2 regions of the Aeromicrobium phoceense genome follow, and region 2 is predicted to be linked to the other one. Evidence: riboswitches for the same ligand, from Rfam matches in the RefSeq annotation. Region 2 holds a riboswitch; the other holds the start of a gene.
The links. Region 2 has a riboswitch for cobalamin ahead of H1W00_RS10685 (ABC transporter substrate-binding protein). Riboswitches for the same ligand answer to the same signal wherever they lie in the genome.
Positions count from the first base shown of each region.

Region 1 (14,909 bases), 1.2 Mb from region 2:
CGGGCGGAGCTGATGACATCGGCCCCTTCCCGTCCTGTGCAGCGGGAAGGAAACCCCCATGAGTACATCCCTGCGTCGACGCGCCCTCGCGGTGCTCGCAGGCGGCGCGGTCGCGGTGTCCACCGCCGTCGCCGTCGCCCCCTCCGCCTCGGCGGCCTCCACCCCGTCCACCTCCGCGGCGGGCCAGTGGCTCTCCGCGCAGCTGACAAACGGCGTCGTCCACAACGACCAGTGGGACTATGACGACTTCGGTCTCACGCTCGACGTCCTCGGGGCCCTGCGCGCGCTCGGCGTCCAGCCGGCCGTCCAGCAGACGATCCTCTCCACCGTCACCTCCCGCGTCGACGAGTACGTCGAGTCGACCTTCAACGAGGTCACGACGTTCTACACGGCGTCGGCCGGCAAGCTCCTGCTCGCGGTCGACGCCGCCGGGGGCGACGTCGCCTCGGTCGGCGGTCGTGACCTGGTCGCCCAGATCGAGGCTGCCACGAACGACGAGACCGGCGAGTCCAGCGACACCTACGGACTCTTCGGCCAGACATTCGCCACCCGCGGCCTGATCGCCGGCGACAGCGACGAGGCCGCCGCGTCGGTGGCTTACGTCGCGGCGCAGCAGTGCGCGGACGGGACCTTCCGTCAGGTGCTCACGGCGCCCTGCCCTGAGGTGCCGGAGATCGATACGACCACGGCTGCCCTCAACGCCCTGGTGGACGCGCGCGAGGCCGGACTCGACGTCGACGCTGCGGTCATCGACCGCGCCGTGGACGCAATCGCCGCCGCCCAGGCGGCCGACGGCTCCTTCGTCGGCAACGGCGTCCCCAACACGAACAGCACCGGCCTGGCCGCCGTGGCGCTGAGCCGCGCGGGTCGTGCCGCCGAGGCGACGAAGGCCGCCTCGTGGATCGCCCGCCACCAGGTCACCGAGGCCACGGGCGGGAAGCTCGCCTCGGAGACCGGCGCGATCGCCTACGACCGGGCGGCCCTGACCGCGGGCACCGCGGACGGCATCGACGAGCTCGCGATCGACCAGTGGATCCGCGCCTCGACGCAGGCGGCTCCGGCCCTCGCGCTGCTCTCGTCGCCGCGTGCCGCGGCGGCCGTGCCGCGGTTCGCCCGCTCGGGCGGCACCGTCAACGTCACCGCGAGCGGTCTCGCCGCCGGCTGGAGCAGCACGGCGCGTGTCGCCGGTGGCTCCACCGCCCGAAAGGTCGTGCCGGCCGCGGGCCGCGCCACCTTCACGCTCCGTGTCCCGAAGGGCACCGCCCGTCGCACGGTCGCTGTCTCCGACGCCACCGGCCGGACGGTCGCCACCACGTCGGTCCAGGTGCTGGCCGCCAAGAAGCTGCGGGTCTCGTCGAAGTCCAAGGTGCGCCGCGCCAAGGTGCAGAAGGTCGTCGTGCGCGGCCTCGCCGCCGCCGAGCCGGTGCGCGTCTACTACCGCGGCAAGCTGGTCAAGCGCGGCGTCGCGTCGAAGAGCGGGACGTACACGTACCGCCTGAAGGTGGGCCGGAAGACGGGCAAGGTCAAGGTCATCGTCCGTGGCGCCTACGCCGAGCGCAACGGCGTGAGGGTCTTCCGGGTCGTCAAGTGAGCCGACTGCTCCGTCGTGTCCTGGCGGCGACCCTCCTCGGGGTCGCCGCCGGACCCGCGTCCCTCAGCGCACCGGCCCAGGCCGCGGCGTGCAGCGGCAGCCAGGGCGTCACGGTCGTGGTGGGCTCGAGCGTCGGGTGCGACTCCGACGGTGGTGGCCGTGCCGCGAGCAACTTCACCGACGCCGGCCACCGGCTGACCTACGCGTCGCGCGCTCCGGGATTCGTGTGCCGTGTCGACGGTGCGCCCGCGTCGGACCCCTGCGTCGAGGCCTCCCCGAGCGACGCCTACTGGGCGCTGTTCTATTCGGACGGGAAGTCCGGCTGGGCCTACGCGAGCGTGGGTGCCTCCTCGCTGAAGGTGCCGCAGGGCGGCTCCGTCGCGTTCGTGTTCCAGACCTCGTCCTCGCGGACGTGGCCGTCGGTGCAGCCAGCGGTCGCACCGGCGCCGACCCGGGAGACGACGCGTCCCACCTCCGGGACGTCGAAGCCGGGTGCGAAGGACAAGCCGCGTCCGAAGGGCTCGACCGAGCGCACCACCGCCACCGCAGCGCCGAAGGCGGCCGTCCCCGGCGCCTCGGCGACCCCGTCCGCGGGGACCTCGCCGGCCACGTCGGGGCCGACCCCGTCGGCGACGCCGTCGTCCAGTGCCACGCCCACCACCGAGGCGCCGACGACCTCCGGTGGGGACGAGCCGGTCGCCGGTGCGCCCGCGGTCCAGCCCACGGCAGCCGAGGCCGGGTCCGACTCGACGTCGCCCGCCGCCCTGGTCGCGGGAGCCGGCGTCGTGGTGCTGCTGGCCGCTGCCGGGGGCGTCACGTGGTACCGACGCCGGTCCGGCTGACGGTCGCGGGGGAGTAGACTCGCGGGCGTTGGACCAACGTCCGGCCCAGGGGAAACCGGTGAGATTCCGGTGCTGTGCCGCAACCGTGAGCCCCGCCCCACCCGGCGGAGTGAGCCGGGAACCCGCGCCGGACGGCCACCACCACATGTTGTCGCGCAACGACGGGTGGGCGATCGCCCTCGTGGACCTCGCCCCCGTACCGCGGGGAAGGGGACCGGATGACCGCCGTCGTCGACTCCACCCCCGTCAGGAGCCCAGCCACCGGGCGTCCCCGGCGCGAGCTGCACCCCGGCGCGTGGTGGCTGTGGGCGCTCGGCCTCGCGGCGGGCGCGTCGTTCACGCTCAACCCCTTCCTGCTGCTGGTCATCGTCGCGATCGCGGCGCTCGTGGTGGCGGCGTGCCGCGGCGACGCCCCGTGGGCCCTGTCGTTCCGCTACTACCTGTACTTCGGGCTGCTGATCGTGGTGATGCGCGTCGTCTTCCGCATCCTGCTCGGCGGCGGCTCGGCACCGGGCGACCCCGTGCTGTTCGGCCTGCCCGAGATCCCGCTGCCCGAGGTGGCGCGGGGCGTCCAGCTGCTCGGTGACGTCACGGTCAACGAGGTGCTGCTGGGCCTCTACGACGGCATGCGCCTGGCCACGCTGATCATCTGCATCGGCGCGGCGAACTCCCTGGCGAACCCCAAGAAGCTGCTCGCCGCCGCGCCGCCGGCGCTCTACGAGGTCGGCGCGGCCCTGGTCGTCGCCGTCTCGGTCTTCCCCCAGCTGGCCGAGAGCGTGCGCCGGGTGAACCGCGCGCGCAAGCTGCGCGGTGACGCGAGCCGCGGCACCGGCGCGATGCACCGCATCGTCATCCCCGTGCTGGAGGACGCCCTCGACCGCTCGATGACGCTCGCCGCCGGGATGGACGCGCGGGGCTACGGCCGTTCCGGCACGGTCGCGCCTCGCGACCGCTTCGCCACGGGGGTGCTGATGCTGGTGGGCCTGTTCGGCCTCAGCGTGGGCACCTACGGCTACCTCGACGGCACGGCCCCGCGCTTCCTGTCCTACCCGATGCTGGCCGTGGGCCTGGTCTTCGCGGTGCTGGCCCTGCGGTCGGCGGGCCGCCGGGTGCACCGCACCCGCTACCGGCCCATCGCCTGGCAGGCGGCCGAGTACCTCACCGCGGCGTCCGGCGTGGCCGTGGCGATCGGCCTCAAGGCGCTGTCGACGCAGCAGATCCCCGTGATCTACCCCGACGTCCCGGGCTGGCCCCCGCTCAGCGTGCTGTCGCTCGCGGTGGTCGCCATCGGCATCCTGCCCGTGTTCGTCGCCCCGCAGGCGCCCGTCGCCCACGACCAGGTGGGGGGTGAGGACGCATGATCTCGTTCGGCGACGTGACCTTCTGGTACGACGGCGCCCAGGACCCGACGCTGCGCGACGTCACCCTCGAGATCGAGGAGGGCGAGCTGGTGCTGGTGTCCGGCCGCACCGGCTCGGGCAAGTCGACGCTGCTGGGGATGCTCAACGGCCTCGTGCCCCACTTCACCGGCGGCACGCTCGGCGGCGACATCCGCATCGACGGCTCGTCCGTCCTCGGCAGGCCGCCGCGCGAGCTGGCGCACCTCGTGGGCTACGTCGCGCAGGACCCGGCCTCGGGCTTCGTGGCCGACGTGGTCGAGGAGGAGCTCGCCTACGGCATGGAGCACCTCGGCCTCGACCCGCAGACGATGCGTCGCCGCGTCGAGGAGACGCTCGACCTGCTCGGCATCGCCGACCTGAGGCGCCGCTCGGTGCGCTCGCTGTCGGGTGGCCAGCAGCAGCGCGTCGCGATCGGCTCGGTGCTGACGATGCACCCGCGCGTGCTCGTGCTCGACGAGCCCACCTCGGCGCTCGACCCCACCGCGGCCGAGGACGTCCTGGCCACGATCGCGCGCCTTGTCGACGACCTGGCGCTCACCGTCGTCGTCGCGGAGCACCGGATGGAGCGCGTCGTGCCGTTCGCCGACCGGCTCGTCGTGGTCGAGGACGGCCGGGTCCGCATCGGCGAGACGGCGGCCCTGCTCGTGGACGCGCCGGTCGCGCCGCCGCTCGTGCACCTCGGACGCCTCGCCGACTGGAGCCCGCTGCCGCTGTCCGTCCGTGAGGCGCGGCGCCGGGTGAGGCCGCTCGCCTCGCGGCTCGGTCCGCCGCCCGTTCACGTGCCGTTCGAGCGTCCGCCGGCGCTGCGAGCGCGGGGGATCACCGTGCAGTACGGGCGCTTCGCGGCCGTGAAGGAGGTCGACCTGGAGGTCGGCCACGGTGAGGTCGTCGCGCTCATGGGCCGCAACGGGTCGGGCAAGAGCTCGCTGCTCTGGGCCGTGCAGGGCACGGGCGCGCGGGCCGCGGGCGTCGTCGACGTCGACGGGGTGGACCCGGGCGACGTGCGCCCGGCCGAGGCGCGGATGCTGGTCGGCCTGGTCCCGCAGACCTCCTCCGACCTGCTGTACCTCGAGACCGTCGACCGCGAGTGCGCCGCCGCCGACGACCAGTCCGTCGTCGACCCGGGGACCTGCCGCGCGCTGCTCGACCGTCTCGCGCCGGGCATCCCCGGCGACCGTCATCCGCGCGACCTCTCGGAGGGGCAGAAGCTGGCCCTCGTCCTGGCGATCGTCCTCACGGCCCACCCCGCGGTGGTCGTGCTGGACGAGCCGACCCGCGGCCTCGACTACCCGGGCAAGGCGGCCCTCGCGGCGATCCTGCGCGACCTCGCCGCCGAGGGTCGCGGGATCGTCGTGTCCAGCCACGACGTGGAGTTCGTCGCCACCGTGGCCGACACCGTCGCGGTGATGGCCGAGGGCGAGATCGTCTCCACGGGGCCGGTCCGCACGGTGCTGGCGGAGTCGCCCGCCTTCGCGCCCCAGGTGTCGAAGGTGCTCGGTCACGACTGGCTCACCGTCGACGAGGTGTCGGCCGCGCTGCCCACGGAGGTGGTCCGGTGAGCGGCCTGCGATCCGCCGAGGCCGTCCCGGTCACCCTGCGGTCCGCGCTCGTGCTCGGCGCCGCCAGCGTCGCGGGGCTGCTCATGCTGCTGTGGCCGCTGATCTTCGCGCCCGCGCCGGACCAGACCCGTGTGGACCAGCCCTTCATCTTCATGGTGCTGATGCCCGTGGTCGTCCTGGTGGTGATCGCGGAGCTGTCCGAGGGCGGCCTGGACTCCAAGGCGCTCGCGATGCTGGGGGTGCTGAGCGCGATCAACGCCGCCGTGCGGCCCCTCGGCGCGGGCGTGGCCGGCGTCGAGCCGATCTTCTTCCTGCTGATCCTCGGCGGTCGGGTCTTCGGGCCGGGCTTCGGCTTCGTGCTCGGGTGCACGAGCCTGTTCGCGTCGGCGCTGCTCACCTCCGGCGTGGGGCCGTGGCTGCCGTTCCAGATGCTGTGCGCGGCGTGGGTCGGCATGGGCGCCGGTTTGCTGCCGCGGCGGTTCACCGGGCGGTCGGAGATCGCCGTGCTCGCGGTCTACACGGTGATCGCGGCGTTCGCCTACGGGCTGCTGATGAACCTGTCGTCCTGGCCGTTCACCCTCGGCATCGCGATCCCCGGCGCGGAGGACTCGCTGGCCATGGTGCCGGGCGACCCCGTGCTGGAGAACCTGCAGCGCTTCCTCGTCTTCACCCTGCTCACCTCGTTCTGGGGCTGGGACCTCGGCCGCGCGATCACGAACTGCGTGTTGGTGCTCGTGCTCGGGCCGGCCGTCCTGGCCACGTTGAGGCGCGCCGCCCGGCGCGCCCGGTACCTCTCCAAGGAGTCCACATGAAGAGCCTGCTCGCCCGCCTCGCCGCGGTGACCCTGCTGTCGGCGAGCGTCGTCGCGCTGCCGACGACGGCCACCGCCGAGGAGTCCTGCGAGGCGGCCGGCGACGTCCCGATCGTGCTGGAGTTCGGCTCGCTCGACGGCGAGGACCGGGTCGTGTGCGCCCAGGACGCCGTGGGCACGACCGGCCTCGAGGCCCTCAACGCCGCCGGCGTCGAGACCGCGGAGACGAGCGGTGCGATGCCGATGGTGTGCCGCATCGACGGACTGCCGGCACCGGAGCAGGAGAAGTGCGGCAACGCGCTGAACGGCCCGGGCTACTGGGCGTTCCTGGTGGCCCAGGAGGGCCAGGACTGGGGCTACGCCTCGGTGGGCCTGCAGGAGTACGAGCTCGTCCCGGGCGACTTCATCGCGCTCAGGTACCACCTGATGGCCGACGGCGAGAACGTCCCGGTCGACGCCGCCGCCGACGCCTCCACGCGTGCCGATGCCGAGGTCGCGGACCACGAGAACCACGGCGACCAGGCCGTGACCGACGATGAGTCGTCCTCCCTCGCCACGGTCGCGCTGCCCATCGCGATCGTCGCCGCCCTGCTGGTGGCCGTGGCCGCCTTCGTCGTCGCGCGCCGCCGCCGCGACTGACCCCCGGTCACTCGCCCACCGGAACCGCGAGTGGCGCAGAATCGCCCGCCACTCGCCGAGTGGCGGGCGTTCTTGCGCCCCTCGTGACCCCGGTTTGCGCCACTCGGCGTCAGTCGGCGGCGGCCAGCAACTCGGCGCTGGCCTGCTCGATCGCCTCGGGCGAGAGCACGTGCGCGATCGCCATGGCCGCGGCGCCCAGGACGCCGGACTGCTCGCCGCTGACCGACGGCACGATGCGCAGGTGCTCGGTGGCCAGCGGAAGCGAGCGCCGGTAGACCTCCTCGCGGATGCCGGCCAGCAGGTGCTCGCCGGCCTCGGCGAGGGCGCCGCCGATCACCACCACCGACGGGTTGATGAAGTTCACGATCATCGCCAGCACGTCGCCGATGTCGCGGCCCGCCTGGCGCACCGCCTGGATCGCGGCCAGGTCGCCGGAGCGGACGAGGTCGACGACGTGGGTCGCCGTGGTCACCCCGGGCCGGTCCAGCACCCGCGCGATCGCGGGCCCGGCGGCCAGCGCCTCGAGGCAGCCGACGTTGCCACACCGGCACAGCACGTCGCTGCCGCGGGAGACGCGGATGTGCCCGATGTCCCCGGCGGTGCCCTGCCCGCCGCGCTGGAGCTCGCCGCCGGCGATGATGCCCGCGCCGATGCCCGTGGCCGCCTTGATGAGGATCAGGTCGTCCTCGTCGGGGAACTGGGTGTCCTGCTCGCCCAGCGCCATGATGTTCACGTCGTTGTCGATGAGCACGGGCACGTCGAACGAGCGCCGGACGAACTGCGGCACGTCGAACCGGTCCCACCCGGGCATGATCGGCGGGTTGATCGCGCGACCGGTCGAGTGCTCCACGGGGCCGGGCAGGCCGATGCCGATGCCGGCGAGGTCCGTGCGGGGGCGGCCGGTCTGAAGCATCAGGCGGTCGACGGTCGCGGTCACCCAACGCAGGACGGGCACGGGGCCGTCGGCGATGTCCAGGTCCTCGCGGTCCTGCGCCAGCACGGCACCGGAGAGGTCGACGATCGCGGCGCGGGCGTGCCGGGCGCCGAGGTCGATCGCGGCCACCACGCGCGCCCCGGTGTTGACCGCGAGCAGCGACGGCGGACGGCCGCCCGTGGAGCTGCGGCCCCCGTACGGCGCGATCAGCCCGAGCTTCAGAAGGAGGTCCACGCGTGAGGCCACGGTGGAGCGCGCCAGACCACTCGACGCCGCCAGCTCGGCGCGGGTCATGGGCCGACCCTCGCGCTGGAGCAGTGCGAACACGTCGCTGGTCTTCACGGTGCTGATTCAACCATTCAGCCTTTTGAACGTCCAGCCGACAACTTTTACCGAATACTCGACAGAAGTGGAGATCTGTGTCACAGTGCTTGCGTGAACGAGGCTGACCCGAACGTGCGCGAGAACGCGCCGGTGCTGCGCGTCCGCGCCGTGACGAAGGCCTTCGTCGGCAACCAGGTCCTCCACGGTGTGGACCTGGATCTGGTCGCCGGACAGGTGCTCGGACTCGTGGGCGAGAACGGCGCCGGGAAGTCGACGCTGATGAAGATCCTCGCCGGCGTGCACCCGGCCGACTCCGGCTCCATCGAGCTCGACGGCGAGGCGGTGACCTTCGGCCACCCCGTCGAGGCGCAGCGCGCCGGGCTCGCCACGGTCTTCCAGGAGTTCAACCTGCTGCCCGAGCGGACGATCGCCGAGAACATCCACCTCGGTCGCGAACCCCGCGGTCGCGGTGGCCTCGTCGACACGCGCCGCATGGAGCAGGAGACCACCGCACTGCTGACCGGGCTGGGCATCGAGGGCCTGCGTGCGTCGCGCCGGGTCCGCTCGCTCTCGGTCGCCGAGCAGCAGATCGTCGAGATCGCCAAGGCCGTCAGCTTCGACGCCCGCGTCATCCAGATGGACGAGCCGACCGCCGCGCTGGCCGACCACGAGGTCGAGCTGCTCTACGGGATCGTCCGCCGGCTGACCTCGCGCGGTGTCGCCATCGTCTACGTCTCCCACCGCCTGCGCGAGGTGCTGGACCTGTGCGACACGGTGACCGTGCTGAAGGACGGCCGCCAGGTCGACACGCGCCCGGCCTCCGAGCTGGACGAGGCCACGCTGGTGCGCCTCATGGTGGGCCGGCCGATGGACTCGTTCATCCCCGACCCGACCCCCGGCACCACGGTGGGCGAGCCGCGACTGCAGCTGCGCGGCGCCGGCAACGGCTACGTCGACGACATCGACCTGACGCTGCACGCCGGCGAGATCGTCGGCATCGCGGGCCTGCAGGGCTCCGGCCGCACCGAGCTGCTCGAGGGGATCTTCGGGATCGAGCCGTTCACCCGCGGCGAGCTCACCGTCGACGGCGCGGCGACCCCGATCGGCTCCCCGCGCCGCGCCATCCGCTCCGGTCTGGCGCTCGTGACCGAGGACCGCAAGGCCACCGGCCTGTCCCTGCAGCAGTCCCTGCTCGACAACGCGCTCGGCGTGGTCCGCGCCGTCTTCCCGCGCCGCACCGAGGCGGCTCGGCGCGAGGTGCCCGGTCTGTTCGGCTCGCTGTCGGTCTCGGCCCGCTCGCTGAGCCAGGAGGCCCAGTTCCTGTCCGGCGGCAACCAGCAGAAGGTCGTCCTGGCCCGATGGCTGGTCACCGACCCGAGGATCGTGCTCCTCGACGAGCCCACGCGCGGCATCGACGTCGGCGCGAAGCACGCCATCTACGAGGTGATGCGCGAGCTGGCCGCCCGCGGGATCGCCGTGCTCATGGTGTCCAGCGAGCTGCCCGAGGTGATCGGGATGTCCGACCGCGTCCTCGTGATGCGCGACGGCCGGCTCGCCGGCGAGCTGCCCGGCGGGTCCGACGAGGAGACGATCCTGTCGCTCGCGGCCGGACTGGACGAGGAGATCGCCTCATGAAGGCACGTCTGGCAGGTCTGGACTCGACGATGATCGTGTTCGTCGTGCTGGCGGTCTCGATCGTCGCCGGCTCGATCATCACGGCGCTCGAGGGCCGCAACTTCTTCAGCGTCGGCAACATCGACAACGTCCTGACCACCATGACGATCCTGGGCCTGATCGCGATCGGCCAGACCCTCGTGATCCTCGTGGGCTCGCTGGACCTCTCCGTGCCCTTCATGGTCAGCCTCGCCAGTGTTCTGGCCGGCGGGATCATGGCCGACCGCTCCGCGAACATCGCCCTCGGCGTCGCGGTGGCGCTGGGCGTCGCGGTGCTCTTCGGCCTGCTGAACGGCCTGATCGTCAGCATGCTCCACGTCCACGGCTTCATCGCCACGCTCGGCACCGGCCTGATCGTCTCGGGCTTCCTCGGGTCGAACTACCAGGGCAGCTCGGGCACGGCGCCGTACGCCTTCCGGCTGCTCGACGCCACGCGCATCGGCCCCGTGCCGGTGGCCACGCTCATCATGCTCGTGTGCGCCGGGCTGGCCGTGCTGATGCTGCGCCGTACGCGCCTCGGCCACCACATCTACGCCGTCGGTGGCAACGCCGAGGTGGCCCGCATGTCGGGCGTCCGGACGCAGGTGCCGATCGTCGCGGCGCACGTCATCTGCTCCGTGACGGCCGCGCTCGCCGGACTGCTGCTGCTCGCGCGCCTCGGCGTCGGCCAGCCGACGGTCGGCTCGCAGGCCGGCTACGACCTGATGTCCATCGCGGCGGTCGTGCTCGGCGGCACCCTCCTCTCGGGCGGCAAGGGCAGCATCGTCGGCACGATCGCGGGCGTCGGCATCTTCGCCGTCCTCGACAACGTCATGGGCGTCATGGAGCTGAACCCGTTCCTGAAGGACGTGGTGCGCGGCATCGTCATCGTCGTCGCGGTCGCCGTCTACGCGCGCCGCGAGATCGACCGGCGACCCGAGCGCTTCGGCGCGACGAAGGAGGTCGTCTCATGAGCATGAGCGTGCGCGCGCTGCCCCTCCACGAGGGCACCCCCGGCCGACGGTTCCTGGGCGTCCTGGCCACCCCCGGCGGCGCCGTCTTCCTCCTCGTCATCGCGCTGCTCCTCGCGATCATCGTGTCCAACCCGAGCTTCGCCGAGGGCAACTCGCTGATTCGGTTCGCGGGTCGCACGGCGCCGATCGCGATCGCCGCGATGGGCCAGTACTTCGTCATCGTCAGCGGCGAGTTCGACCTCTCCATGGGCGCGGTGATCGCCGCCCAGGTCGTCCTGGCCGGCAACGTCATCGGTCAGGACGAGTCGCGGATCCTGCCGGGGCTGCTGCTGATGCTGGCCGTCGGCGCCGGGATCGGGCTGCTCAACGGGCTGGCCACCACGCTGCTCAAGGTGCCGAGCTTCATCGTCACGCTCGGCATGATGCTGTCGCTGACGGGTCTCGTGCGATACGTCACCGGCGGCGCCGCGACCGGCAACCCCTCCGACCGCTTCCGCGAGATCGGCCGCGGCGGCATCGAGAACGTGCCGGTCGTCGGGATGATCCCGTACCCGCTGATCGTGCTCATCGCTGTCGGAGCGTTCGCCGTGTGGCTCATGCGCCGTCCGTTCGGTCGCACCCTGATCGCCGCCGGCGACAACCCCGAGTCCGCACGCTTCTCCGGCACGCCGCTGTGGTGGACCAAGACGCGGGCCTTCATGATCTCGTCCCTGTCCGCGACAGTCGCCGGCATCCTGCTGGTCGGCTACGCCGGCGTTCACCCCTCGGTCGGCGGCGGCTACGAGTTCGCCGCCATCACGGCGGTCGTGCTCGGCGGCGTCGTGCTTGGCGGCGGACGCGGCTGGGTCCTCTCGGCCGCGGCGGGCGCCTTCGCGCTCGAGCTGCTCTTCGTGCTGCTGACCAGCCTCGGCATCGCGTCGACGTGGCGCGACACCGTGCAGGGCCTCATCATCATCGCCGCCGTCGCCCTCGCGGGCCGGGCCTGGCAGGGCGCAGGGCGCCGCCGCGGCCCCACGACTTCTCCACCCCCATCACCCCAGCCCGCCACGGGCGCAACGACAGGAGAGAACTGATGCGCGCATCCATGAGAGGGGTACTGGTGTCGGCCGCGGCCGTCCTGGTACTGGCCGGCTGCAGCACGGACGACGTGCCCGACTCCGGCGACGACGACTCGGGATCCAAGGACACCGAGTGGTTCGTCCAGGCTGACTTCGACCGTCAGGACGAACAGCGCAGCGCCACCTTCGAGGGCGATCCCGCCACGCCGTGGATGCAGTACATCGCCGGCGACATGGCCGACACCGCGAAGTTCAAGACCGAGGGCGCCAAGAAGGTCTGCTTCGCGAACGCCTCGATCAGCAACCCGTGGCGCCAGACCGGCTGGATCACGATGCAGCAGCAGCTGAAGGTGATGCAGGACGAGGGCGTCGTCTCGGAGATGGAGACCCGCGACGCGCAGGACTCCGACGACACGCAGATCGCCGACATCGACTACTTCATCAAGGAGGGCAACTGCGACGCCTTCATCATCTCGCCGAACTCCACGGCGGCGATGACCCCGGCCGTCGAGCGCGCCTGTGAGACCGGCAAGCCGGTCGTGGTGTTCGACCGCGGCGTCGACACCGACTGCGCCACCACGTTCATCCACCCGATCGGTGGCTACGCGTGGGGCATCGACACGGCCGAGTTCCTCGTGGACAACCTCGAGAAGGGCGACAAGGTCATCGCGCTGCGCATCCTGCCCGGCGTCGACGTCCTGGAGACCCGCTGGGCCGCGGCCGAGAAGATCTTCGAGGAGAACGACATCGAGGCGGAGGACCAGTTCACCGACGCCGATCCCACCAAGATCAAGCAGATCATCACCGACGCCATCAACCAGGACGACATCAAGGGCGTCTGGATGGACGCCGGTGACGGTGCCGTCGCGGCCATCGAGGCCTTCGAGGACGCGGGCAAGGACTACCCGGTCATGACCGGTGAGGACGAGATGAGCTTCCTGCGCAAGTGGGAGGACACCGGCCTGACCGGCCTGGCGCCCGTCTACTCCAACTTCCAGTGGCGCACCCCGCTGCTGGCCCTGCAGAAGATCTTCGCGGGCGAGGAGGTGCCGGCCGAGTGGGTCCTGCCACAGTCGCCGATCACCGAGGACGACCGCGCGGACTACCTGAAGGCGAACGACGGGATGCCGGACGGGCACTACGCCAAGTTCGGCGGCGAGGACCTCCCGGGCTTCCCGAAGGCCTGGCAGGACCGCTGATCGCGAACCGGGTGGCGGCGACTCGGCGCCGCCACCCGGGACCCACCCGTCCCTCTCGACAGGAGAAGTCGTGCGCAGCATCGGCATCAACACGTGGGTCTGGCAGTCGCCGCTCACCGACGCCACGGTCGAGGCTCGCCTGGAGCACGTCGCCGCCCTCGGCTTCGACGCGGTCGAGCTGCCGCTGGAGAACCTCGGCGACCTGACGGCGGACGTCGTCGGTCCGGCGCTCGCGCGCACCGGCCTGGCCCCTTCGGTCGTCGGCGCGATGGCGCCGGGACGCGACCTCGTCGGGGCCGATGACGCGGCCGTCGCGGCGACGCAGGACTACCTGCGCGGGTGCGTCGACCTCGCCGCCGGCATCGGCGCGGAGGCGGTCTGCGGCCCCTTCTACGCGGCGACCGGCCGCACGTGGCGCCTGTCGCCCGACGAGCGCCGCGAGGCCTACGGGCAGTGGCGCGAGAGTCTCGCGCCGGTCGTGGAGCACGCGGCGTCCCGCGGCGTGCGGATCGGCATCGAGCCGCTGAACCGCTACGAGACGTCGCTCGTCAACACGGTCGACCAGGCGCTCGAGGGCCTCGACGGACTCCTCGGGGCGTCGCTCGGCCTCGCGCTGGACACCTATCACCTGAACATCGAGGAGCGGTCCAGCGCGGGCGCGATCCGTGCGGCGGGCGAGCACCTCGTGCACATCCAGGTCTGCGGCAGCGACCGCGGTGCGCCCGGGGGCGACCAGACCGACTGGGACGCCCTGATCGGCGCCCTTGACGAGGTCGGGCACACCGGCCCTCTCGTCATCGAGAGCTTCACGGCCGAGAACGCCTCGATCGCCACGGCGGCGTCGATCTGGCGGCCCCTCGCGCCGACGCAGGACGACCTGGCGCGCGACGGACTGGCGTTCCTGCGCGAGCTGAACCGAACGGGGGAGTCACGATGACGCGCGAGCTCGGGGTGGCCGTCATCGGCTACTCCTTCATGGGCAAGGCCCACTCCAACGCCTGGCGCAACGTCGGGGCGTTCCACCCGCACCTGCCCCCGGTCGCCCAGCAGGTCCTGGTCGGCCGCGATCCCTCGGCCGTCCGCTCGGCAGCCCACCAGTTCGGCTGGCGCGAGTCCGCCACCGACTGGCGCGACGTCGTCACCCGCGACGACGTGGACATCGTGGACATCTGCACCCCCGGGCACCTGCACCACGAGATCGCTTTGGCCGCCCTGCGCGCCGGCAAGCACGTCATCGTGGAGAAGCCGCTGACCAACACGCTCGAGGAGTCCGCGGAGCTCGTCGTCGCCGCCGAGCAGGCCCGCGCGCGCGGGGTCCGCTCGATGGTGGGGTTCAACTACCGCTGCGTGCCCGCGCTCGCCCTGGCGCGCCAGGTGATCGCCGAGGGCCGGATCGGCGAGGTCCGCCAGGTGCGGGCCTCCTACCTCCAGGACTGGCTCGTCGATCCCGAGGCCCCGATGACCTGGCGGCTGCGCAAGGAGGAGGCCGGGTCCGGGGTGCTGGGCGACCTCGGCTCGCACGTGGTCGACCAGGTGCGCTTCCTGCTGGACGACGAGGTCTCGAGCGTGGCGGGCCGGCTGGAGACGTTCGTCGGGTCGCGTCCGGGACCCTCCGGTCCCGAGCCGGTGACGGTCGACGACGCCGCGTGGGCGCTCCTGGGCACGTCGCGCGGAGCGATGGTCAGCCTCGAGGTCAGCCGGATGGCCACCGGGCGCAAGAACGCCCTGCAGATCGAGGTGTACGGGTCCCGCGGCTCGGTCGCCTTCGACCTCGAGCGCCTCAACGAGCTGTGGATCGACACCGGCGAGGGACGCACCCGCGTGCTCGTCACCGAGCCCGACCACCCCCACCTCGAGCCGTGGTGGCCGCCCGGTCACGTGCTGGGCTGGGACCACACGTTCACGACCCAGGCCGCCGGCTTCCT
Region 1 covers NZ_JACEOG010000001.1:1,018,416-1,033,324, forward strand. The annotation lists gene H1W00_RS04815 (prenyltransferase/squalene oxidase repeat-containing protein) at 59-1,591, shown strand; gene H1W00_RS04820 (hypothetical protein) at 1,588-2,433, shown strand; cobalamin riboswitch at 2,442-2,577, shown strand; gene H1W00_RS04825 (energy-coupling factor transporter transmembrane component T) at 2,652-3,794, shown strand; gene H1W00_RS04830 (ABC transporter ATP-binding protein) at 3,791-5,392, shown strand; gene H1W00_RS04835 (ECF transporter S component) at 5,389-6,204, shown strand; gene H1W00_RS04840 (hypothetical protein) at 6,201-6,842, shown strand; gene H1W00_RS04845 (ROK family transcriptional regulator) at 6,952-8,118, opposite strand; gene H1W00_RS04850 (ATP-binding cassette domain-containing protein) at 8,212-9,735, shown strand; gene H1W00_RS04855 (ABC transporter permease) at 9,732-10,727, shown strand; gene H1W00_RS04860 (ABC transporter permease) at 10,724-11,800, shown strand; gene H1W00_RS04865 (substrate-binding domain-containing protein) at 11,812-12,984, shown strand; gene H1W00_RS04870 (TIM barrel protein) at 13,055-13,921, shown strand; gene H1W00_RS04875 (Gfo/Idh/MocA family protein) at 13,918-14,909, shown strand, end outside.
Region 1: it holds a riboswitch for cobalamin, as region 2 does, so the genes downstream of both, H1W00_RS04825 (energy-coupling factor transporter transmembrane component T) here and H1W00_RS10685 (ABC transporter substrate-binding protein) in region 2, are expected to answer to the same signal.

Region 2 (14,909 bases):
CTCCAGCGCGGAGCGCACCTTCGCGAAGGTCCGGCCGAGCTTCATGATCACGGCCCCGTCGGTGTCGGCGAGGCGGCGGGCGAGCTCGGGCTCGGGCAGGGTGCCGGGCAGCACGGTCAGCACGTCGGTCTGGCGCACGAGCGGCAGCGCGGTGGTGGCCGTGGCCGCGGCGAACGCGGGGACGCCGGCGACCACCTGGGTCTCGAAGTCGGGCGAGAGCCGGTCGTGCAGGTACATGAACGAGCCGTAGAGCATCGGATCGCCCTCGGCCAGGACGACGACGTCGCGGCCGGCCGCCAGGTGCGCGCGCACCCGTTCGGCGCACTCGGCGTAGAAGTCGGCCATCGCCCCGGCGTAGCCACCGGGGTGCTCGGTCGTCTGCGTCGTCACGGGGTAGACGAGGGCCTCCTCGACCACCCCTGACGGGATCAGCTCGGCCGCGATCCGTCGCGCGTTCGACTGCTTGCCCACGCCCTGGTGGAAGACGATCACGTCGGCCGCGCCGATGAGCCGGGCGGCCTTGAGGGTGATCAGCTCGGGGTCGCCGGGGCCGACGCCGACGCCGTACAGCCGCCCGCTCACTCCGCCTCCTGGGCCAGGGCGTTGAGCGCCGACGCGGCCATCGCGGATCCGCCCCGGCGTCCGGTGACGGCGAGGAACGGCACGTCGAGGCCCGGATCGTCGGTCGCGAGGTCGATCAGGGCCTGCTTCGACTCGGCGGCGCCGATGAAGCCCACCGGGGTGCCGATGATCGCGGCCGGCCGCGGGCCTCCGTCGCGGAGCGTCTCGAGGAGGTGGAACAGCGCCGTGGGCGCGTTGCCGAACGCGACGACCGCACCGTCCAGCCGCTCGGTCCAGAGCGACACCGCGGCGGCCGACCGCGTGGTGCCCCACTCCTTCGCGAGCGTCGGGACGGCGGGGTCGCGCAGGAAGCACAGGACGTCGTTCTCGCGCGGCAGCCGGGCCCGCGTCACGCCGGCGGCGACCATGTGCGCGTCGGTGATGATCGGGGCCCCCGACTCGAGCGCGGAGCGGGCCGCGGACACCAGACCGGGATGGATCACGAGGTCCCGGGTCAGGTCGGTCTGACCGCACGCGTGGATCATCCGGACCGCCACCTTCTCGGCGTCCGCGGGGATGCGCGACAGGTCGGCCTCGGCGCGGATCGTGGCGAAGGAGTCGACGTAGATCGCGGCGCCGTCGGTGACGTAGTCGTAGCGGCGCGACGGTGGGGCGAGAGTCATGCGTTCTCCAGGTCGGGGACGATCAGGGTGCGCCACGGCGTCACCACGAGGCGGTGCGCTCCGTGCGCGCGGACCTCGTCGAACAGGCGGGCGTCGAGCCGGCCGTCGGGCACCGGCAGGTGCCACGCAATGCGGCCGTCGACCTGCTCGATCCTGCCAAGGTCCGGGGGAGCGCTGCTCACCCGGGTGCCGGGGTGGGGCTGCGACGGCGAGGTGAGCAGCGCCGCGCCGCCGCCGAGGAGCTCGTCGACGTGCCAGGGCGACTTCGCCCGGGCTCCCGCGAGCTCGACGAACCGCGAGGCGAGTGCCGCAAGGGTCTCCGCGGAGGCGGGCAGGGGGACCACGGGGCCCCACGATTCGGTGCCGACACGGACCTGGGCGGTGTCCGCGTCGAGGGCGACGAGGCCCAGGTCGAGGTCCCGGTCGAGCACGTCACCACGCCCGTCGTCGAGGACGAACAGGAAGCGCCCGGCCAGGGCCGCGAGGCTCGGCTCGGCGCACAGCCGGCGGTCGAGCTCCTCGACGACGGGTCGCAGGTCCGCTCGCCCGCCGGACCGGCCGGTGAGCGGCGACGCCATGACGTTGCGGATGCGCTCGTGCGACGTCGAGGGCATCAGGCCCGTGGCCATGACCGCGTCCACGACGGCGTCGGACAGGCAGCCGTCGTCGTGCGGGATCGCCCGCACCTGCAGGTTGGCACGGCTGGTCAGGTGCACCGTGCCGTCGCCGTGGTCCCGGGCGACGTCGAGGAGCCCTCCGAGGGCGTCGACTGACACGGCACCGCCCGGGATGCGGACCCGGATCAGGGCGCCGTCGTCGGCGATCCACGGGCGCAGCAGGCCGGGGCACAGGTCGCGTCGAGTCCGTCCGGTCACCCGGTCATGGTGTCAGGCACCCTCCTGGCGACGCATCGGCGGACGGGCTGCTACGTTCGTGGCGCCAGTCAAACTCAGCGATGAGCCAGGGAACCCGGTGAGAGTCCGGGACTGACGCGCAGCGGTGAGGGTGACGGGCGGGGCACGAAGCCACTGGACCGAGAGGTCTGGGAAGGCGCTCCGTCCGGTCGATCCCGAGTCCGAAGACCTGCTGGCCCTCACGGCGACCGCCGTTTGGTCCACCGGGCTTCGCGAAAGAGCCCCAGACCTCGAAGGACCGCGTCCGTGCGTACTCCATCCCGTCGTCCCCTCGTCCTGCTCGTCGGTGCCGCGCTCGCGCTGAGCGCCTGCTCGAGCAGCGATGCCACCCCCGATGCCGAGACCGCCGCGGGCTACCCGCGCGAGGTCGAGAACTGCGGTCGCACGACCGCCGTCACGGCCCCTCCCGAGCGCATCGTGTCGCTCAACCAAGGTTCGACCGAGATCCTGCTGTCCCTCGGGCTCGCCGACCGCATGGCCGGCACGTCCACCTGGACGGATCCCGTCATGGAGGGCCTCGAGGAGGACAACGCGAAGGTCGAGCGACTCGCGGACAGCACGCCCTCGATGGAGCGGGTGCTCCAGACCGAGCCCGACCTCGTCACCGCCTCGTTCGCGAGCGTGCTCGGCCAGGGCGGCGTCGGCTCGGCGGACGCCTTCGAGAAGCTCGGCGTCCCGACGTACCTGTCGCCCGCCGAGTGCGAGGGCAAGGAGAACGAGGGCGACGGCGACGGCGCGCGCACCGGCGTCCTCGAGATCGACACGATCTACCGGGAGGTCACCGAGCTCGCCGAGCTGCTCGACGTCGAGGCGCAGGGCGAGGAGCTCGTCGCCAGCCTGCAGGACCGAGTGGCCGCAGCGTCCGCGAAGGCGCCGGAGGACGAGGTCACCGTCCTCTACTGGTTCGCCAACAGCGAGGCGCCCTACATGGCCGGCTGCTGCGGCGGGCCCGGCATCATCACCCGGGCCCTGGGCCTGAAGAACGTCTTCGACGACACGAAGTCCGAGTGGCCCCAGATCGGCTGGGAGACGGTCGCGGAGCGTGACCCCGACGTCCTCGTGATCGGCGACCTCACCCGCAAGAGCCAGACGGCCGAGACGGCGAAGGCCAAGATCGAGTTCCTCGAGACCAACCCGGTCACCCGCGAGATGACGGCGGTGAGGAACCGCCGCTACGTCGCCCTCACCGGCGCCGCCCTGAACCCCTCGATCCGCACCGTCGAAGGACTGGAGCAGGTCGCCGACGCACTGGCCGACTTCGGCCTCTCACGGTGACGACGACCCGGCGCGCCTGGTTCCTGGGCTCCGCAGGGCTGGCCCTGCTGGTGGCCTCGGCCTGCATCGCGGTCACGATCGGACCCTCCGACGTGGGTCCGCGGTCGGTCGTGTCCCTGGCGTGGTCGCGACTGGCCGGGGGCGAGTCCGGGCTGAGCCGGATCCAGGAGGGCATCGTCTGGGACCTGCGGCTGCCGCGGACGCTGCTTGCGGCGGCCTGCGGTGCCGGGCTGGCCGTGTGCGGCGTCATCCTGCAGTCCCTGCTGCGGAACCCGCTGGCCGACCCATTCGTGCTGGGTGTCTCCTCCGGTGCCTCGACCGGAGCCGTGTCGATCGTCGTCCTCGGGGTCGGTGCGGGCGCGGTGGGCCTGGCCGCCGGAGCGTTCGTCGGCGCCATCGGGGCCTTCCTGCTCGTGCTCGTCCTGGCCGCGGCGGCCGGCGGGACCACCGACCGCGTCGTCCTCGCCGGGGTCGCGGCCACCCAGCTGTTCTCGGCGCTGACGTCGTTCATCGTCTTCACCTCCGCCGACGCGGAGCAGACGCGCGGCGTCCTCTTCTGGCTGCTCGGGTCGCTGGGCAGCGCCTCCTGGTCCGACGTCGCGGTCGTCGGCGTGACGGTGGTCGGGGCCGTGATCGCGTGCCTGCTGCTGGCGTCGACGCTCGACGCGTTCGCCTTCGGCCAGGACAGCGCGGCCACGCTCGGCATCGACGTGGCCCGTGCGCGACTGATCCTGCTCGTCGTGACCGCCCTGACCACCGCGGTCATCGTCAGCACCTCGGGGGCGATCGGGTTCGTCGGACTCGTGCTGCCGCACGTCGCGCGGGCGATGGTGGGCGTCAACCACCGGCGGATGCTGCCGCTCGCGGCGATCAGCGGGGCCGTGTTCCTGGTCTGGGTCGACACCGCGGCCCGCACCGTCATCGCGCCGCAGGAGCTCCCGGTCGGTGTCGCCACCGCCCTGCTGGGCGTCCCCGCCTTCGCCCTCATCCTGCTGCGGCGGAAGGGTGCGCGGGCATGAACCTCACCGCTCACACCGTCTCGTGGTCGGTTCGCGACCGGCTGATCGTCGACGGCGTCAGCATCACGGCCGCACCCGGCTCGATGGTCGGGCTGCTCGGCCCCAACGGGTCGGGCAAGTCGAGCCTGCTCCGCCTCCTCGCGGGCCTGCGCGCGCCCACGACCGGCGTCGTCCGCCTCGGCGACGACGACCTCGCGTCCCTGCGGCGCCGCGAGATCGCCCAGCGGGTCGGCGTGGTCGAGCAGGAGTCGGCCACCGACACCGACCCGCTGGTCCGTGACGTCATCGAGCTCGGTCGCATCCCGCACCGGCGCTCGTGGCAGCCCGTGGGGGAGCGGGACGTCGAGGCCATCCGTCGCGCCGCCGCGGCGACCGGAGTCCTGGACCGGCTCGAGCAGCCCTACGCGACGCTGTCCGGCGGCGAGCGGCAGCGCGTGCAGATCGCCCGCGCGCTGGCCCAGGACCCCGAGGTCCTGCTGCTCGACGAGCCGACCAACCACCTCGACGTCCGACACCAGCTGGACGTGCTGCGGCTCGTCCGCGACGCGGAGGTCACCGCCGTCGCCGCGCTGCACGACCTCAACCTCGCGGCGGCGTACTGCGACGAGATCGTCGTCCTCGCCGACGGCCGCGTCGTGGCCGCCGGGACGCCCGTCCAGGTGATCACCGAGGAGCTCGTCGCCGACGTCTACGGCGTGAAGGCCTTCGTCGAGCGCCATCGCATCACCGGCGCGCTGACCGTGGTGTGGCAGCCATGACCCTCCTCGACCCGCGTCCCGCCTCCCCGACCACCTCCACCCAAGGAGCCCCATGACCCGCATCGCCCTCATGTCCACGTCGGACACCGACCTGCTCTCGGCCCGTGCCAGCGGCGCGGACTACACCTGGGCCAACCCGGCCCGCGTCACGGACGAAAGGCGGGACGAGCTCACCGCCGACGCCGATCTCGTGGTCCTGCGCGTGCTCGGATCGCCCGAGGACGTGCGCGACGTCGCAGCGGTCATCCGGCAGTCCGGCCGGCCGCTCGTCGTGCTCGGCGGCGAGCGCACGCCCAACGCCGCGCTGATGGAGCTGTCGACGGTGCCGATCGGCATCTGCGCCGAGGCCCACCGCTACCTCGCCGAGGGCGGCACCGAGAACCTGCGCCAGCTGCACGCGTTCCTGTCCGACACGGTGCTGCTGACCGGTGAGGGATTCGAGCCGCCGGCGCTGCTGCCGGAGTGGGGTGTGAGCCGCCAGCCCGCGCCGAGCGACCTGCCACGGGTCGGCATCCTCTACTACCGGGCCCACGAGGTCAGCGGGAACCACGCCTTCGCCCACGAGCTGGCCGATGCCATCGATGCCACCGGCCGGGCCTGCGGCGTGCCGGTCTACGTCTCGTCGCTGCGCGCGGCGGCCGACGACCTCTTCGCCGAGCTCGGCACGCTCGACGCGATCGTCGTCACGGTCCTGGCCGCCGGCGGCTCGAAGCCTGCGGCGGTGAGCGCCGGCGGGGACGACGAGTCGTGGGACGTCGAGCGGCTGCGGGCGCTGGACGTGCCCGTCCTCCAGGCGCTCGCACTCACCTCCAGCCGCGCGGAGTGGGAGGCGTCCGACGACGGCGTGACCCCGCTCGACTCCGCCACCCAGATCGCCATCCCGGAGTTCGACGGGCGCCTCATCACGGTGCCGTTCTCCTTCAAGGAGGTCGATGCCGACGGCCTGCCGCGCTACGTCACCGACGCCGAGCGCTGCGCCCGCGTGGCCGGCATCGCGGTGAACCACGCGCGCCTGCGCCACGTGCCGCCGGCCGAGCGCAAGGTCGCCCTCGTGCTGTCGGCCTACCCCACCAAGCACAGCCGCATCGGCAACGCAGTCGGGCTGGACACTCCCGTGTCGGCCATCCGGCTGCTCCGCCAGCTGCGCGACGCCGGCTACGACCTCGGTGAGCCCGGCGCGATCCCGGGTCTCGACCCGCTGCCGCCGGTCGAGGGGGAGGAGCCGGACACGACGTCGGGCAACGCCCTGATCCACGCGCTCATCGAGGCCGGCGGCCAGGACGAGGAGTGGCTGACCCAGGCCCAGCTGAGCGAGTCGCACGTGCGGATCAGCCGCGACGACTACCTCCGGTGGACCGCCCACCTGCCCGCTGCGCTGCGCGAGGAGATGGTGGAGACCTGGGGCGAGGCGCCCGGCTCGCTGTTCGTCGATGACGCCGGCGACATCGTCCTGGCGACCCTGCGGGCGGGCAACGTCGTGATCCTCATCCAGCCGCCGCGCGGCTTCGGCGAGAACCCGGTCGCGATCTACCACGACCCGGACATGCCCCCGTCGCACCACTACCTCGCGGCCTACCGATGGCTCGAGCAGGGCTTCGGTGCCGACGCGGTCGTCCACCTGGGCAAGCACGGCTCGATGGAGTGGCTGCCGGGCAAGAACGCCGCGCTGTCGGCGGCGTGCGCCACCGACGCAGCGATCGGCAGCATGCCGCTGATCTACCCGTTCCTCGTCAACGACCCGGGCGAGGGCGCCCAGGCCAAGCGCCGGGCCCACGCCACGATCGTCGACCACCTCGTCCCGCCGATGGCACGGGCCGAGGGCTACGGCGACATCGCGAAGCTGGAGCAGCTGCTCGACGAGTACGCCAACGTCGCCGCGATGGACCCGCCCAAGCTGCCCGCGATCCGCCAGCAGATCTGGACCCTCATGCAGTCCGCCCAGATGCACCGCGACCTCGGCCTCGAGGAACGACCCGGCGACGAGGAGTTCGACGACTTCCTGCTGCACGTCGACGGCTGGCTGTGCGAGATCAAGGACGTCCAGATCCGCGACGGCCTGCACGTCCTGGGCCAGGCACCGGCAGGGGAGGGGCGCGTGAACCTCGTCCTCGCGGTGCTGCGCGCCACGCAGGTCTGGGGCGGCCAGAACCGCGCCCTGCCGGGGCTGCGCGCCGCGCTCGGCCTCGCCGACGACGCCCCGACGGCCGAGGTCGACGCCGTCGAGGCTCAGGCCCGTGGCCTCGTCGAGGCGATGGAGAAGGCCGGCTGGGATCCGCAGGCGATCGACACGCTCCACGACGACCCGGTGGTCCGCGACGTCCTGCGCTTCGCGGCCGAGCAGGTCGTGCCGCGCCTCGCGGCCACGACCGACGAGCTGACGAACATCCTGCACGCGCTCGACGGCGGCTTCGTCCAGGCGGGCCCCTCCGGCTCGCCGCTGCGCGGACTCGTGAACGTCCTGCCGACGGGCCGGAACTTCTACACCGTCGACCCGCGCGCCGTGCCGTCGCGACTGGCCTGGGACACCGGCCAGGCGATGGCCGAGTCGCTCGTCACCCGTCACCTCGAGGACACCGGCGAGCACCCGCGCTCGGTGGGCCTCTCCGTCTGGGGCACGTCCGCGATGCGCACGTCGGGCGACGACATCGCCGAGGTGCTCGCGCTGATGGGCGTGCGGCCGACGTGGGACCCGGCGTCGCGCCGGGTCAACGGGCTCGAGGTCATCGGGCTCGAGGAGCTCGGTCGCCCGCGCATCGACGTCACCGTGCGCATCTCGGGGTTCTTCCGGGACGCGTTCCCGCACGTCATCGAGATCCTCGACGACGCGGTCCAGCTCGTGGCCGGCCTCGACGAGCCGGACGAGCTGAACTTCGTCCGAGCGCACACGCGGCAGGACCTCGCGGAGCATGGCGACGAGCGCCGCGCGACGACGCGCATCTTCGGCTCCAAGCCCGGCTCGTACGGCGCGGGCATCCTCCAGGTGGTGGAGTCCGGCTCGTGGCGCGACGACGCCGACCTCGCCGAGGTCTACACCGCGTGGGGCGGCTTCGCCTACGGTCGCGGGCTCGACGGCGTGGCGGCGAGTGACGACATGCGGACGAGCTACCGCAGGATCGCGGTCGCGGCGAAGAACATCGACTCGCGCGAGCACGACATCGCCGACTCGGACGACTACTTCCAGTACCACGGCGGCATGATCGCCACGGTCCGCGCGCTGACCGGCACCGAGCCCAAGGCGTACGTCGGCGACTCGACCACCCCCGACGCGGTGCGCACGCGGTCACTGCAGGAGGAGACGAACCGCGTCTTCCGCTCGCGCGTCGTGAACCCGCGCTGGATCTCGGCGATGCAGCGCCACGGCTACAAGGGCGCGTTCGAGCTCGCCGCCACGGTCGACTACCTGTTCGGCTTCGACGCGACGGCCGGAGTCGTCCACGACTGGATGTACGAGTCGCTCGCGAAGGAGTACGTCCTGGACGAGACGAACCAGGAGTTCATGCGCCGGTCGAACCCGTGGGCCCTGCGCGGAATCGTCGAGCGGCTCAACGAGGCGGCCGACCGTGGCCTGTGGGACGAGCCGGATCCGGAGGTCATGGCCGAGATGGCGCGCGTCTACCTGGAGGTCGAGGGCGACCTCGAGGACGACGCGTGACACGCCGGCTCGCGCTCGTCGGCCTCGGTCCGGGGGACCCCGAGCTCGTCACCGCCCAGGCGGCGCGCGTACTGAACGAGGTCGACTTCTTCCTCGTCGCCGACAAGACCGAGCAGCACCCGGGCACGGCCGACCTCATCGCCATGCGCGAGACGATCTGCGACCGGCACGTGACGGGGGAGTGGCGCATCGTCCACGTGCCGGATCCGGAGCGCGACCGTGCCGACCCGGCCGACTACGGCGCCGCCGTGCGTGACTGGCACGAGGCGCGGGCCGTGGCCTTCGAGGAGGCGCTGCTGGAGCACCCCGGTGACGCCGCGATCCTCGTGTGGGGCGACCCCGCCCTCTACGACTCGGCGATCCGGCTGGCCGACCGCATCGTCGAGCGCGGGAACGCCGACGTCGCGGTCGAGGTGATCCCGGGGTTGAGCAGCGTCCAGCTGCTTGCCGCCCGGCACGGCCTCGTGCTCAACACCATCGGCGGGCCGATCACCATCACCACCGGACGTCGCCTGCTGGACGACGCCGCCGAGGGCGACAACCTCGTCGTCATGCTCGACGGCTCCCTGACCTGCCGAAGCCTGCCCGACCCGTCGGCCTGGCGGATCTGGTGGGGCGCGAACCTCGGCTCGTCCGACGAGCAGCTGGTCTCCGGGCGGCTCGACGAGGTCGCCGACGAGATCGAAGCCCGGCGGGCGCAGGCCCGGGCCGCACGCGGCTGGGTGATGGACACCTATCTGTTGCGTCGACGGGTGAGCGGCGCTCAGGAGGCCTGAACCAGCACCGCGGCTCTGCGTTCGTCCCTCTCGCGGCGCCAAGCCTTGACGGCCACCGTGCCGGTGACGCCGACCGCGAACAGGATCAGCAGGGCGTCGAGCCAGCTCGGCAGCCCGCCCAACGCATCGAAGATCGTGACGCAGTTGACCAGGATCACCAGGCCGCCGACCATCGTGCCCATCGCGGCATGCGGGAGCCGACCGGCCAGGCGCGCCGCGATCGGGGCCATGACGATGCCGCCGAGCGCGAGGCCGATCACGGGCAGCCACGGGATCCCGTGCTGTGCGGCACCGGTGAGGAATCCGAACGAGACGGAGACGGCCACCAGGAACTCGGCGGCATTCGCGGTTCCCACGATCTTGCGCGGTTCGTGACGCGTGACGGTCATCAGGCTGGGCGTCACGACCGGGCCCCAGCCGCCGCCACCGGTGGCGTCGACGAAGCCGCCGAGCAGGCCGATCGGTGAGAGCCAGCGTGCCGTGTGGCCGTTCCTGGGGGTGGGGATCAGCCGCACCCCGAGCCCGAACCTGGCGAAGATCACCAGGCCGAAGAAGACCAGCAGGCCCGACATCCAGCCCTTCGCCGAGGCGAGGCTGATGTTGGTGAGGACGACGGCGCCCAGGAAGCCGCCCACCGCGCCCGGCAGCGCGACGCGGACCAGGACCGCGGTGTCGACGTTGCCCTCACGCCAGTGCGACAGGCCGCTGATCAGTGTCGTCGGCAGCTTCGCCGCGTGGGTGGCGGCACTCGCCGTGACCGGAGCGACGCCCATGAACAGCAGCACGGTGGCCGACGTGACGCCGAAGCCCATCCCGAGGGTGCCGTCGACGAGCTGAGCGAGTCCGCCCGCCAACGCGAAGGCGACCACGATCCCCATGCCCACCTGCCTTCGACGTCCGTTGTGTCCAAACACGAGTAGGTTACGAGAGTTTGACGGCAATGGGACGGGTGTCCGAAACGTGGACCACGCGTCCGAGGCTCGGTGAAGAACCGCGTGCGTCGCTCGGGACGCCGGCGTGTCCGGTCTGGCAAGGTGGGCCGCGTGACCATTGCTCCCCGCGGACGGCCTGCCAAGGTGAGGTCGAAGCCGAGCATCTACGACGTCGCCAAGCTCGCCGGCGTGTCGCACATGACCGTGTCGCGGGTCCTCAATGACCACCCGAACATCAAGCCCGCGACGCGCGAGAAGGTGCTCGCGGCGATCGAGCAGGTCAACTTCACCCGTAGCTCGCACGCTCGGGCGCTGGCCACGAACCGGACCATGCGGATCGGGGTCCTGGTCGACTCGCCGGTCGAGTACGGGCCGAACAGCACCCTGCGCGCTTTCGAGGCGGCCGCGCGCTCGAAGGGCTACGCCGTCAGCGCCTACTCGATGTCGGAGAACCCCGAGCTCGCGATCGACTCGGGAGTCATGCACCTGGTGACCCAGGGCATCGACGCGCTATGCGTGATCGCCCCGCGGACGTCCTCGCTCGAGCTCCTGCACCAGCAGGCGACGGAGCTGCCCCGGCTCGCCATCACGGCGGAGCCCGAAGAGCACCTCTTCACCGCAGCGGTCGACCAGCGTGCGGGCGCGCTCGCGGCCCTGGACCACCTGATCGGCCTGGGGCACCGCCGGATCGCGCACGTCGCGGGGCCGTTGGACTGGGTCGACGCGCAGGCGCGCGAGAGGGCGTGGCTGGATCGGATCGCGTCGGCGGGTTTGGAGCCGATGGGGGTCGTCGAAGGCGACTGGACCTCGAACTTCGGTCACTGGGTCGCGACCCACGACGACACGATCACGTCGGCGACGGCGATCTTCGCGGCGAACGACCAGATGGCACTCGGCCTGCTGCACGGACTCCACGCGCGAGGCGTGCGGGTTCCCGAGGACATCAGCGTCGTCGGCTTCGACGACGTTCCCGACTCGGCGCACTTCCTGCCTCCGCTGACGACCGTCAAGCAGGACTTCCAGGCGTTGGGGGAACTGAGCCTGAGCCTGCTGCTGGAGGCGATCGAGGGCGAGGTGCCGGCGCACGGCGCGATGATCGAGCCGGTTCTGGTCGTGCGCGAGTCGACGGCGCCCCCGCGGACCTGACCCCCGCGAACACCCTGCGGACGCCTCCTCCGCGCACCTGAGCAAGTTCTGTCCGAAAAGGGCTTGCGCGAGAGTGTGTTAGCGGTAACAATCGTGATCCAGGACACACTGGCGTCGCCGTGACGCCGGACGTGACGGCCGGGATCCGGTGTCGCGATCTCAAGGAGGACACAGATGTCGAAGAACAAGCGAGGCCTTCGGGGGCTTGCGGCGACTGCCGCGTTCGGTGTCATGGCGCTCGGACTGAGTGCCTGCGGCGGCGGTGACGCCGGCGACGGCGGTGACGACACCACGACGGTCGGTTTCGTCGCGGTGGGTCCCGAGGGCGCGTGGCGCGAGGCCAACGAGCAGAACATCCAGGACACCTTCACCGAGGAGGCCGGATACGACCTCAAGTACGCGCCGGCCACCAACCTGGACCAGAAGTCGCAGATCGACGCGTTCACGTCGTTCGTCGACGAGGGGGTCGACGTGATCCTGCTGTCGGCCACCGAGAGCACCGGATGGGAGGACTCGCTCAAGCGGGCCCAGGAGGCCGAGATCCCCGTGATCCTGCTGGACCGCGGCATCGAGCCCGACGACACCGATCTCTACGTGACCCGCATCGCGCCGGACAACCTTGAGGTCTCCGAGTCGGTCGCGAACTGGGCGGTCGGCGCGTTCGCCGACGGGGCGAAGTACTTCGTCCTCGAAGGACCGGCCGGCGTCTCGGTCGTCAACGAGCGCAACGAGGGCTGGGACAAGGTGATGGGCGGCAACGCGGCCTTCACGAAGGTCGGCGCGCAGACCGCGAACTGGTCGACCGACGAGGCCAAGTCGGTCATGGAGACGGCCCTGAAGGCGAACAAGAACGACATCCAGCTCGTGTTCGCCCAGAACGACGAGATGGGTCTCGGAGCGGTGCAGGCGGTCGAGGACGCCGGCCTCAAGCCCGGCGAGGACGTCAGGATCGCCACGATCGACGGCACCAAGGGCGCGCTCGAGGCGCTCGCCGCGGCCCAGCTCAGCTTCGTCGCCGAGTACAACCCGCTGTTCGGCGAAACGGCCATGGAGGTCGTCGAGAAGGTGCTCGACGGCGAGGACGTCGAGCCGTACATCATCGTGCCGAGCGAGACGTTCGACTCGCCCGAGGCCGCCGAGGCGGCGCTGCCGGAGCGCAAGTTCTGACCCGGCACGACTGACGCACCGTGGTGCGGGGCGGCAGAAGCCTCTCCCTTCCCGTCCCGCACCCGCGGTGTCACGCTCACACCACCCACCACCACCCTCGGGATCGAGCGCAGCATGACCGAACGCACCCCCATCGTCGAGATGAGCGGGATCTCCATCGAATTCCCCGGCGTCAAGGCCCTCGACGACGTGTCCCTCAGGCTCTTCCCCGGCGAGGTCCACGCCCTCATGGGCGAGAACGGCGCCGGCAAGTCCACCCTCATCAAGGCCCTCACGGGCGTCTACCGGATCGACGCGGGATCGATCCGAGTGGACGGCCGCGAGCGCTCCTTCCACGGTCCCGGTGACGCCCAGTCCGCCGGCGTCTCGACCGTCTACCAGGAGGTCAACCTCTGCACGAACCTCACGATCGGCGAGAACGTGATGCTCGGCCACGAGGTGCGTGGCGCCTTCGGCATCAACTGGCGCGCGACGCACCGGGCAGCCGCTGCGGCCCTGGACCGGCTGGGGCTGGGCCACCTCGACCCGCGCCAGCCGCTGTCCTCGATCTCGATCGCGATGCAGCAGCTGGTGGCGATCAGTCGGGCGATGGTCATCGAGTCGAGGGTGCTGATCCTCGACGAGCCGACCTCGAGTCTCGACGCGGCGGAGGTCGAAGGGCTGTTCGGGGTCATCCGTTCCCTGCGGGACCAGGGTGTCGCGATCCTGTTCGTCTCCCACTTCCTCGACCAGGTCTACGCGATCAGCGACCGCATGACGGTGCTGCGCAACGGCACCTGGGTCGACGAGCGGCCGACCCGCGAGCTCGACCGCTCGACCCTGATCTCGCTCATGATCGGTCGCGACATGGCGGCCCTGGCCCAGGTCGAGTCCGGGCGTGAGCGGCACCAGGTCGACCTGGCCGCCGTGCCGATCCTGAAGGCGACGGGGATCCGGCGCACCGGGTCGATCGAGAGCGCCGACGTCGAGGTGCACCGCGGTGAGGTCGTCGGATTCGCGGGACTGCTCGGCTCGGGTCGCACCGAGCTGGCCCGCCTGCTCTACGGCGCCGACCGTCCCGACGACGGCAGCATCGAGGTGGACGGTGAGCAGGTGTCGCTGTCGTCACCCGTCGCGGGGCTCAAGCACCGGATCGCGTACTCGCCCGAGAACCGCCGTGACGAGGGCATCGTCGGCGACCTGACCGTTCGCGAGAACCTGATCCTGGCCGTGCAGGCCAAGCGCGGCTGGATGCGCCCGCTGTCGCGCGTGGAGCAGGACCGGATCGTCGACACGTACGTGACGGCGATGGGCGTTCGCCCGGCCGATCCGGAGCGGCCGATCAAGAACCTCTCGGGCGGCAACCAGCAGAAGGTGCTCCTCGGTCGTTGGCTGGCGACGCAGCCCGACCTGCTGATCCTCGACGAGCCGACGCGGGGCATCGACATCGGCGCGAAGGCCGAGATCCAGGAGTACGTCACCGGCCTGGCCGAGGACGGCGTGGCCGTCGTCTTCGTCTCGTCCGAGCTCGAGGAGGTCGTGCGGCTCAGCGACCGGATCGTCGTGCTCAGGGACCGCCGCGTGGTCGGCGAGCTGGTCAACGGCCCCGACGTAACCGCCCAGGACATCGTCGACGTGATCGTGCGGCCGTCGCCGGACGCGACGGACGTGGTGGTGACGGCATGAGCGCCGTCGTCCGCACCGTTCGCGCCCGCCTCGCCGAGCTCATGCGACAGCCCTACGTCTGGGGCCTGGTCGCGATCGTCGTCCTGCTGCTGGTCAACCTCGCCAAGGACCCCGGCTACCTCGCCCTGAGCGTCAACGACCAGAACGGTCACGTCGCCGGCAACCTCATCGACATCATGCGCGCCGCGGCGCCCATCCTGCTGATCGCGACCGGGATGACGCTGGTGATCGCGACCGGCGGCATCGACCTGTCGGTCGGGTCGATCATGGTCGTCTCGGGCGCGGTGTCCATGGAGTTCCTGCAGTCCGCGGGCGCGGACGCCGGCACGCAGGCCGCGTTCACGGCCGTCCTGCTCTCGCT
Region 2 covers NZ_JACEOG010000001.1:2,210,940-2,225,848, forward strand. The annotation lists gene H1W00_RS10670 (precorrin-2 C(20)-methyltransferase) at 1-582, opposite strand, end outside; gene H1W00_RS10675 (precorrin-8X methylmutase) at 579-1,244, opposite strand; gene H1W00_RS10680 (sulfite reductase subunit beta) at 1,241-2,119, opposite strand; cobalamin riboswitch at 2,169-2,349, shown strand; gene H1W00_RS10685 (ABC transporter substrate-binding protein) at 2,405-3,433, shown strand; gene H1W00_RS10690 (FecCD family ABC transporter permease) at 3,430-4,452, shown strand; gene H1W00_RS10695 (ABC transporter ATP-binding protein) at 4,449-5,210, shown strand; gene cobN (cobaltochelatase subunit CobN) at 5,263-8,862, shown strand; gene cobF (precorrin-6A synthase (deacetylating)) at 8,859-9,638, shown strand; gene H1W00_RS10710 (sulfite exporter TauE/SafE family protein) at 9,626-10,516, opposite strand; gene H1W00_RS10715 (substrate-binding domain-containing protein) at 10,682-11,716, shown strand; gene H1W00_RS10720 (substrate-binding domain-containing protein) at 11,948-12,883, shown strand; gene H1W00_RS10725 (sugar ABC transporter ATP-binding protein) at 12,998-14,548, shown strand; gene H1W00_RS10730 (ABC transporter permease) at 14,545-14,909, shown strand, end outside.